4 regions of the Hydrogenophaga pseudoflava genome follow, and region 4 is predicted to be linked to each of the others. Evidence: predicted binding sites of a transcription regulator. Region 4 holds the regulator's gene; each other region holds the start of a gene.

What was found. Region 4 encodes LexA, which represses DNA repair genes until DNA is damaged. Its sites were predicted from a motif close to ACTGTATNNNNATACAGT; they were not measured.
Region 1: a site for LexA is predicted at 782-799, ahead of imuA (translesion DNA synthesis-associated protein ImuA). Genes of this name have one in related genera too.
Region 2: a site for LexA is predicted at 963-980, ahead of HPF_RS05535 (PA0069 family radical SAM protein). Genes of this name have one in related genera too.
Region 3: a site for LexA is predicted at 1,147-1,164, ahead of recA (recombinase RecA). Genes of this name have one in related genera too.

Annotation. Positions count from the first base shown of each region.
Region 1 is NZ_CP037867.1:3,967,651-3,969,847, reverse strand. It holds gene rpoH (RNA polymerase sigma factor RpoH) at 1-664, opposite strand, end outside; gene imuA (translesion DNA synthesis-associated protein ImuA) at 821-1,609, shown strand; gene HPF_RS19055 (Y-family DNA polymerase) at 1,554-2,197, shown strand, end outside.
Region 2 is NZ_CP037867.1:1,117,366-1,119,562, forward strand. It holds gene HPF_RS05530 (wax ester/triacylglycerol synthase family O-acyltransferase) at 1-869, opposite strand, end outside; gene HPF_RS05535 (PA0069 family radical SAM protein) at 1,004-2,098, shown strand; gene HPF_RS05540 (oxidoreductase-like domain-containing protein) at 2,133-2,197, opposite strand, start outside.
Region 3 is NZ_CP037867.1:4,783,592-4,785,788, forward strand. It holds gene recX (recombination regulator RecX) at 1-3, opposite strand, end outside; gene recA (recombinase RecA) at 12-1,106, opposite strand; gene HPF_RS22975 (MarR family winged helix-turn-helix transcriptional regulator) at 1,244-1,732, shown strand; gene HPF_RS22980 (response regulator) at 1,776-2,197, shown strand, end outside.
Region 4 is NZ_CP037867.1:2,825,037-2,827,233, reverse strand. It holds gene HPF_RS13560 (D-2-hydroxyacid dehydrogenase family protein) at 1-304, opposite strand, end outside; gene HPF_RS13555 (hypothetical protein) at 352-702, opposite strand; gene lexA (transcriptional repressor LexA) at 835-1,515, opposite strand; gene HPF_RS13545 (asparaginase) at 1,605-2,197, shown strand, end outside.

The DNA of each region.
Region 1 (2,197 bases), 1.1 Mb from region 4:
TCTCTTCGCCGTCGTCGGCGGGCGAGGGGTCGAGCACCACGTCGCCGCCGGACAGGCGGGTTTCCATCTCGCGCACTTCCTCGGGCTTGACCTTGAGGTCGCGCGCGACCACGTCGATCTCGCTGTCGGACAGGGCCTCGCGGTGGGTGTCGCCTTCGGCGGCCTCGGCGCGGAAGCCCTGCTTCATCGAGCGCAGGTTGAAGAACAGCTTGCGCTGGGCCTTGGTCGTGGCGACCTTGACCATGCGCCAGTTCTTCAGGATGTATTCGTGGATCTCGGCCTTGATCCAGTGGATGGCGTAGCTCACCAGGCGCACGCCCTGGTCGGGGTCGAAGCGCTTGACGGCCTTCATCAGGCCCACGTTGCCTTCCTGGATCAGGTCGCCGTGCGGCAGGCCGTAGCCCAGGTACTGGCGGGCGATGGACACCACCAGACGCAGGTGCGACATCACCAGCTGGCCGGCGGCTTCCAGGTCGTTGTGGTCGCGCAGGCGGCGGGCGGCCGACTGCTCTTCTTCGAGCGTCAGCAGCGGCATGCGGTTGACCGCGGAGATGTACGCGTCCAGGTTGCCCAGCGGCGGCAGCGTCAGCGAACGGTTCCACGGGCTGGCGATGGCCAGCGTGGTGGTCGGCAGGGCGGCGGGGGCGAGCAGGGTGGTGGACATGTGAAGAACCTCCTCAGGTGGTCTTGCAGAAATGTTAGCACTCTCTATGAGTGAGTGCTAATTGAATGGTTCCATGACCGTGATATCCGGGGGTGGACAATCGGTTCGATTTCTTTTACTGTACATAAAAACAGTATTTGAGTCCTTGCTGCCACCATGCCCACCCCGTTCATCCGCCCGTCCGGCGATCTGCCGGCCAGCCTGTCCGCCCTCGTCTGGCGCGGCGATACGCTGGGCCGGCCGGTCACGGCCAGCTGCGCCAGCGGGTTCGGGGCGCTTGACGCAGCCTTGCCGGGCGGGGGCTGGCCCGGATTCGGGCTGACCGAACTGTTGTCGAGCCCAGCGGGTGCCCTGGAGTTCCGCCTGCTGGGGCCGGCGCTGGGCCGGGTCTGCGCCACCGGGCGGGAGGTGGTGCTGGTCGGGCCGCCGCAGCCACCGCACCTGCCGGGTCTGCTGCCGTACGGCGTCACAGCCCGGCAGCTGGTCTGGGTGCAGGCCGGCACCCCGGTCGAGCGCCTCTGGGCCACCGAACAGCTGGTCAAGGCCGGCAGCTGCGGGGCGGTGCTGGCCTGGCTGCCCCAGGCACGGCCGGCGCAGTTGCGGCGCCTGCAGGTGCTGGCCAGTGAGCACGAAGGCCCGGTGTGGCTGTGCCGGCCGGCAGTCTCAGCGCGCGAATCGTCGGCGGCGCCCCTGCGCCTGCTGGTGCGTCCGGGTGCCGGCTGGGCCCTGGCGGTCGACGTGATCAAGCGCAAGGGCCCACCACTGGCGCACACGCTGCAGCTGCCGGCGCTGCCGGCCGGGCTGTCGGCGGTGCTGCCGCCCCGGCTGCTGGACCTGGACCTGGGCCATGGAGCCGCCGACCGTTTCCCTGTTCCTCGCGAGGCCGACCATGCTGTGGTCCGCACTCCGACTGCCGAGCACCGACGACCCGCCGTCCCCCACTGACGCGGCGCTGCAGGCGCTGGCGGTCTGGGCGCTGCAGTTCACGCCCCGTGTCGCCATCGCCGAAGAGGCCGTGTTGCTGGAGGTGGCGGCCAGCCTGCGCCTGTTCGGCGGGCGGGCGGCGCTGCGCGAACGGCTCTGGGGCGAGGCGCAGGAACTGGGGGCGGTGGCCCTGGCCTGGGCACCCAACGCCCTGGCCGCGCTGGCGCTGGCGCGCGCGGAGGTGGAGGACGGGGTGTCGCCGCCGCTGGCGCGCGCGCTGGACGCGCTGCCGATGGCGACCCTGAGCGCCGTGCGGCCGCACCAGCCGACCCTGGCGCGCATCGGCTGTCGCACGCTGGGCGATCTGCGGCGGCTGCCGCGCGCGGGGCTGGCGCGGCGGTTCGATGCGGCGCTGCTGGCGGCGCTGGACCAGGCCTACGGCCGCGCCCCCGAGACGCACGTCTGGGTCACGCTGCCGGCGGTGTTCGATGCGCGGCTGGAGCTGCCGCACCGGGTGGACAGCGCGGAAACCCTGGTCTTCGGCGCGCGCCGCCTGCTGCTGCAGCTTGCGGCCTGGCTGTCGGCGCGGCACAGCGGCGTGACGGCGTT
Region 2 (2,197 bases), 1.7 Mb from region 4:
CGCAGCGCGGACGAACAGAGCATGAGCACCCCGTCGTTGAGCGTGGCACCGTGCACGCGCGCCAGGGCCTTGAGGTCGGCCAGTGGCACGCTGGCGGCGGCGAAGGCGCGCGCGGGCGTGACGGTGGCGTTCATCGGCGTGGCGGGCGCCAGGGTGACGTTGCCCGAGCCTTGGCCCAGCAGGTTCTTCACGCTGAGCGCGCTCTTCGCCGTGCCGGCCACGGTGCCCAGCGTGGCCGGCAGATCGCGCACGATGCGCGCCACCTGCACCGCCTCGTGGCTCAGCGCGCCGCGCAGCATCTCGACCATGTCGAGCCGGAAGGTCCTGGTGCGCCGGGAGGGGCGGATCTCGATGTCGCGCGGCTCGGGCGTCAGGTCGAACAGCACATTGGCCAGCGCCACCGCGGCCTGGCCGTCGACCGCCGCGTGGTGCAACTGGGTGACGAGGCCCACCTGCTTGCGCCCTGCGGCGCTGCGCGGAAGGCCTTCGATCACGTGCATCTTCCACAGCGGCCGGTGGCGGTCCAGCAGGACCGGGTGCAGCAACGAGACCTGTTCCTCCATCAGCGTACGCGCGTCGGCGCGGCGGGCGCTGCCGCTGGGCAGCCGGATCTCGACGATGTGTTCGTTGAGGTCGGGTTCCGCATCCACCCAGGCCGGGTTGGCCATGTTCAGCGGCATCCACCACAGCCGGCGGCGCAGCACCGGCGTGGCGGGCAGGCGGGCCGCGATGTGTCGCCGCAGGTCGTTCACATACCGCCCGCGGTGGCCGGCCGGCAGCTCCAGCAGGTGCATGGCGCCGACGTGCATCGGCATCTCCGGCGTTTCCAGGTAGAGGAAGGTGGCGTCCAGGCCGGAGAGTTGTCGCATGCCCATGGCGTGTCCCGGTGTGTGTTGGCGGTTGCCGGCCATTGTGGGCCGCCGCCGCAGCGCGGGAAACCGTCGCCTGTCTCTTGCGAAATGACTGTATTTATGTACAGTATCCATCCCGACCCTGCACCGCCATGAACGACGTCCACATTCCCCTGCACGCCCTCAAAGGCCGCGGCGTGTCCCACCGCCAGCCGCACCGCTTCGAGCGCGATCAGCGCGCCGCCTTCGACGACGGCTGGGGCACGCTGGACGAGCAGCGGGCCGAGGGCGAGGAGGCTGTGGCACCGGCCACCCAGGTGACGTTCGAAGAGGCGCGCAGCGCGATCACCACCAACGACTCGCCCGACATCGGCTTCCGGCTCGGCCTCAACCCCTACCGGGGTTGTGAACACGGCTGCGTCTACTGCTACGCCCGGCCCACGCACAGCTACCTCAACCTCTCGCCGGGGCTCGATTTCGAAACGAAGATCGTCGCCAAGCGCAACATCGCCGAGCTGCTGCGGCGCGAGCTGCTGGCCCCGCGCTACCAGCCCGACCTGCTGGTGGTGGGCACGGTGACCGACGCCTACCAGCCGGTGGAGCGCGAGCTGCGGCTCACGCGCGCGGTGCTGGAGGTGCTGAGCGCAGCGCAGCACCCGGTGGGCATGGTGACCAAGGGCAGCGGGGTGGAGCGCGATCTGGACCTGCTGGCGCCCATGGGGCAGGCCGGTCTGGCGGCCGTGTACGTGACGGTCACCACGCTGGATGCGAAGCTGGCCCGCGTGCTGGAGCCGCGCGCCGCCGCGCCGCACCGGCGGCTGCGCACCATCCGCACCCTGGCCGAGGCGGGCGTGCCCACCGGCGTGAGCGTCTCGCCGCAGATCCCGTTCCTCAACGACGACATGGAGCGCGTGCTCGAAGCGGCCTGGGAGGCCGGCGCGAGGCGCGCGTTCTACCAGGTGCTTCGCCTGCCCTGGGAGCTCTCGCCCATGTTCCGCCAGTGGCTGGACCTGCACTACCCCGACCGGGCCGAGCGCGTGATGGCGCGGGTGCAGGACCTGCGCGGCGGCAAGGACTACGACGCCGACTTCGCCACGCGCATGAAGGGCCAGGGCATCTGGGCCGACCTGATCCGCCAGCGCTTTGTGAAAACCTGCGACCGGCTGGGTTTCAACCGCGAGCGCGAGCCGCTGGACACCTCGCGCTTCCGGCCGGCGGCGCTGCGCGGGCAGGGGGATCTGTTCTGAACGGCGATCCGGCGCCGGGCCGCCCCAAGCCGGATCAGCCCCCTTGGGGGGCAGCGACCCGCGCCAGCGGAGGAGCGTGGGGGCCCAACAGTTCCAGCG
Region 3 (2,197 bases), 2.0 Mb from region 4:
CACCGCAGGACTTATTCAGCGGCCTCGGCTTCGGTGGCCTTGGCCTTCTTGCCCTTGGCAACGGCCGGGGCAGCTTCTTCGGCTCCCGCATCAACCGGCAGCAGGGGCACCCCCAGCTCGGTGCGCACCTTGTTCTCGATCTCCACGCGCAGCTCGGGGTTCTCCTTGAGGAACTCGCGCGCGTTGTCACGACCCTGGCCGATCTTCTCGCCGTTGTAGGCATACCAGGCACCGGACTTCTCGACCACCCGGTGCAGCACGCCCAGATCAAGGATTTCGCCTTCGCGGCTGATGCCTTCGCCGAACAGGATGTCGAATTCGGCCGTCTTGAACGGTGGCGAGACCTTGTTCTTCACCACCTTCACCTTGGTTTCGTTGCCGATCGCGTCCTCGCCTTTCTTGATGGTGCCGGTGCGGCGGATGTCCAGGCGGACGGAGGCGTAGAACTTGAGCGCGTTGCCACCGGTAGTGGTTTCGGGCGAACCGAACATCACGCCGATCTTCATGCGGATCTGATTGATGAAGATGACCGTGCAGTTGGTCTTCTTGATGGTGGCAGTGAGCTTGCGCAGGGCCTGGCTCATGAGGCGGGCCTGCAGGCCGGGCAGGCTGTCGCCCATCTCGCCCTCGATTTCGGCCTTGGGCGTGAGCGCCGCCACCGAGTCGATGATGACCAGATCGACCGCACCAGAGCGCACCAGTGAATCCACGATCTCCAGCGCCTGTTCGCCGGTGTCGGGCTGACTGATCAGCAGGTCGGGCACATGCACGCCCAGCTTCTGCGCGTACTGGATGTCCAGCGCGTGTTCGGCATCGACGAAGGCGCAGGTGCCGCCGAGCTTCTGCATCTCGGCAATCACCTGCAGGGTCAGCGTGGTCTTGCCCGAGGATTCCGGGCCGTAGATTTCGATGACACGGCCACGGGGCAGGCCGCCGACACCCAAAGCAATGTCCAGACCCAGCGAACCGGTGGAGACCACCTGGATGTCCTCGATGGCCTCGCCTTCGCCCAGGCGCATGATGGTGCCCTTGCCGAACTGCTTTTCGATCTGGGCCAGCGCGGCCTGCAGGGCCTTGGCTTTTTCGGTATTGGTGGCGTTGTCCATGTGCGGTGCTCCTGTGTGTGAGTGGGTACTTGCATCAGTCTGTGGATTTATGTACAGGCTGGATGTCTGAACAGGAGTGTATCGCCACATAAACTTCTCACAAGCCAGTAAATGGTCAGTTTGCCTTACCATTTGCCATGCCTGTCTCACCCGCTTCCACGACCGCCGACGACCGCTGGCGGGCCACCCACCTGGGCCGTGTCATGGGTCGTGCGCTGCGCCGCTTTGACGAGCGCGTGCTGTTCCTGATGGCGCACGACGCCAATGTGCCCCTGGCCCTGTCCAACCTGGCCGCACGCGAGCAGATCGGCGCCGCCCACATCCACATCACGCGCCACCTCGCCCTCAAGGGTTCGCGCCTGACCGAACTGGCCGCCGCCGCAGGCATGAGCAAGCAGGCCATGGGCGATCTGGTGGCGCAGTGCGAGGCCTGGGACCTGGTGCGGCGCGAGCCCGATCCGCTGGACGCGCGCGCGCGGCGCATTGTCTTCACCGAGACCGGCCTGCTCTGGCTGGAGGCCTTCCGGCTGGCCGTGGCGCGGGCGGAAACCGAGTTCCGCGCGCAGGTCGGCACCGAGGTGGCGACCGTGGTCGCGCTGGGGCTGGAGGCGTATGCTTCGCGCTAGGCGCGCCACCTACAATGACCCCAGAACCCGTAAGGAGACACCCATGCGCATCCTGATTGCAGAAGACGACCAGGTCCTGGCCGATGGTCTGTTGCGCAGTCTGCGGGCCGCAGGTGCCGCGGTCGACCATGTGGCCAATGGCAGCGAGGCCGACGCGGCCCTGATGACCAACAACGAGTTCGACCTGCTGATCCTCGATCTCGGCCTGCCCAAACTGCACGGCCTGGAGGTGCTCAAGCGCCTGCGTTCTCGCGGCTCGGCCCTGCCCGTGCTGATCCTGACCGCCGCCGACAGCGTCGATGAGCGGGTCAAGGGCCTGGACTACGGCGCCGACGACTACATGGCCAAGCCGTTCTCGCTGCAGGAGCTCGAAGCCCGGGTGCGCGCGCTCACGCGCCGTGGCATGGGCGGCGCCAGCTCCACCATCAAGCACGGCCCGCTGGTGTACGACCAGGCCGGCCGCGT
Region 4 (2,197 bases):
GGGAACTTGTGCCTTCGGCCACGGCGATGCCGCGTTCGGTGCAGGCAGTGACGTCAATATGGCTGCCGATACGCCCCGTCTGCGCAATGAGCTTCAGGCGAGGCAGCTTGTCAACCAGTTGACGGGATACCGGGGTTCTTTCCCGGATCAGGACCACGATGTCGGCATCCCGCAACCGTATGGACAGTTGCCCGACCCCCTTGACCGTGTTGGTGAACACTTTGGCGGGATAGGGGTCGAGGCGCGCTGCGCAATCCAGCTTTCGGACGGCGTCCTGATAGTCGTCCAGTATCACGATGTTCATGGAGCACTATTGTGCCGCCATGAGCATTCTGTACAGACTTTGAGCTGTCAGGCGGGTTCGGTGCGGTGCTCGAGAGCGGCCAGACGATCCAGTTCGGCGCAGACATCGGCCATGCGCCCTGAAATCACCAGGCAAGCGCTTCGATCCGGTTGGCTGGTGTGCTTCAAGCGGATGGTTGCTGTCTGTGAGGGCCGCGACACCTCGGCCATGGAAGCGCCGTGAGAGGCCGACAGCGACTGTTTCGGTTGCTTGTTGGCCAACCATCCGGCCCTGACAAACCGCTGCATCAACGTTGGCAGCGGTTTGCGGGTCTTGTTGGGACAAGGAGGTGACGGCAGCCAGTTGTCGATCAACTGCAACGGAGCGCGCCAGGTCTTGGAGGTGATGCGGATTCCCATGTGAAACTCCGGAAAGGGGTTGGACACAGGCAGGATTGGTTCGGAAGAGCCGCTCTCGCAGGGTTTGCCAAGGACAGTGTGCTGTTCTGGCAAAACGCCCGCCACCTGCGAGGGCGGCACCGACCCTGCGGGTCAGATCTGGAAGCTGTTGCGAATCAGGCCCACGGCGAGGCCTTCGATCTCGAAGGGTTCACCCGGTTGCACCACGATCGTTTTGTAGTCCGGGTTTTCCGCGTGCAGCTCGATTTGGTGGTCGCGGCGCATGAAACGCTTGACAGTCACATCGTCTCCGAGCCTGGCCACCACGATCTGCCCATTTTTCGCGTCCTTGCCGGACTGCACGGCCAGCAGGTCGCCGTCGAGGATGCCGACGTCGCGCATGGACATGCCGCGCACGCGCAGCAGGTAGTCAGGTGTGCGCTGGAACAGGCTGCGCTCGACGTGATAAGTCTGGTCGACGTGTTCCTGAGCGAGGATCGGTGAGCCGGCAGCCACCCGCCCGATCAGGGGCAGCATGAGCTGAGAAAGGCCGGGCATCGGCAGTGTAAGCTGATGAGTCCGCTGATCGTTGATGGCCTGCAGTTCCCGGCTGCGAAGACGGATCCCGCGGGAGGTGCCGCTGACCAGTTCGATCATGCCTTTGCGTGCGAGCGCCTGAAGGTGCTCCTCGGCCGCATTGGCCGACTTGAATCCGAGCTCGGTGGCGATTTCTGCGCGGGTGGGTGGAGCGCCGGTGCGGGCAATGGCGTTCTGGATCAACTCCAGGATTTGCTGCTGGCGGGCCGTGAGCTTGGGCGGGAACGACTCGATCATGTCAACCTCGTGGTTAGGTGGGATGCGGCTGGACAGGCTGTTTGTACATCCAGTATCTGTATTTTTAAACAGTTTCGGAGACTTGGCAAGTGAGCGACAACAACAGAGGCTTTTGCGTGATCCTGGGGACTGGCGGAACGATCGCCGGGCGGGCCGCCCGGGCAGGAGATAACGTGGGATATGTGGCAGGGCAGGTTCGTGTGGAAGATCTTCTGGGGGGCGTTCCAGCGCTGCAAGGCAGTCCACTGGAGGTGGAGCAGGTGGACCAGGTGGACAGCAAGGACATGCACTTCGGTCTGTGGAAGCGGCTGTTGCTTCGGCTCTCTCACCACCTTGCACGCGACGAGGTTGCCGGCGTTGTGGTCACACACGGCACCGACACGCTGGAAGAAACTGCCTTTTTCATCCAGACGGTGCTGCAGCCCCGCAAGCCGGTGGTGTTCACCTGCGCGATGCGCCCAGCCACCGCCCTTGTGCCCGATGGCCCTCAGAACCTGCTGGATGCCGTGACCGTGGCGGGTCATCCCGAGGTCGGAGGGTGTGTGGTGGTCTGTGCGGGGCTGGTGCACGCGCCCGAGCACTTGACCAAGGTTCACAGCTACCGGGTGGATGCGTTCGATTCGGGCGACGCCGGCCCTATGGCGTGTGTGGAAGAAGGCGAGGTCCGGTGGTTCCATCCTCC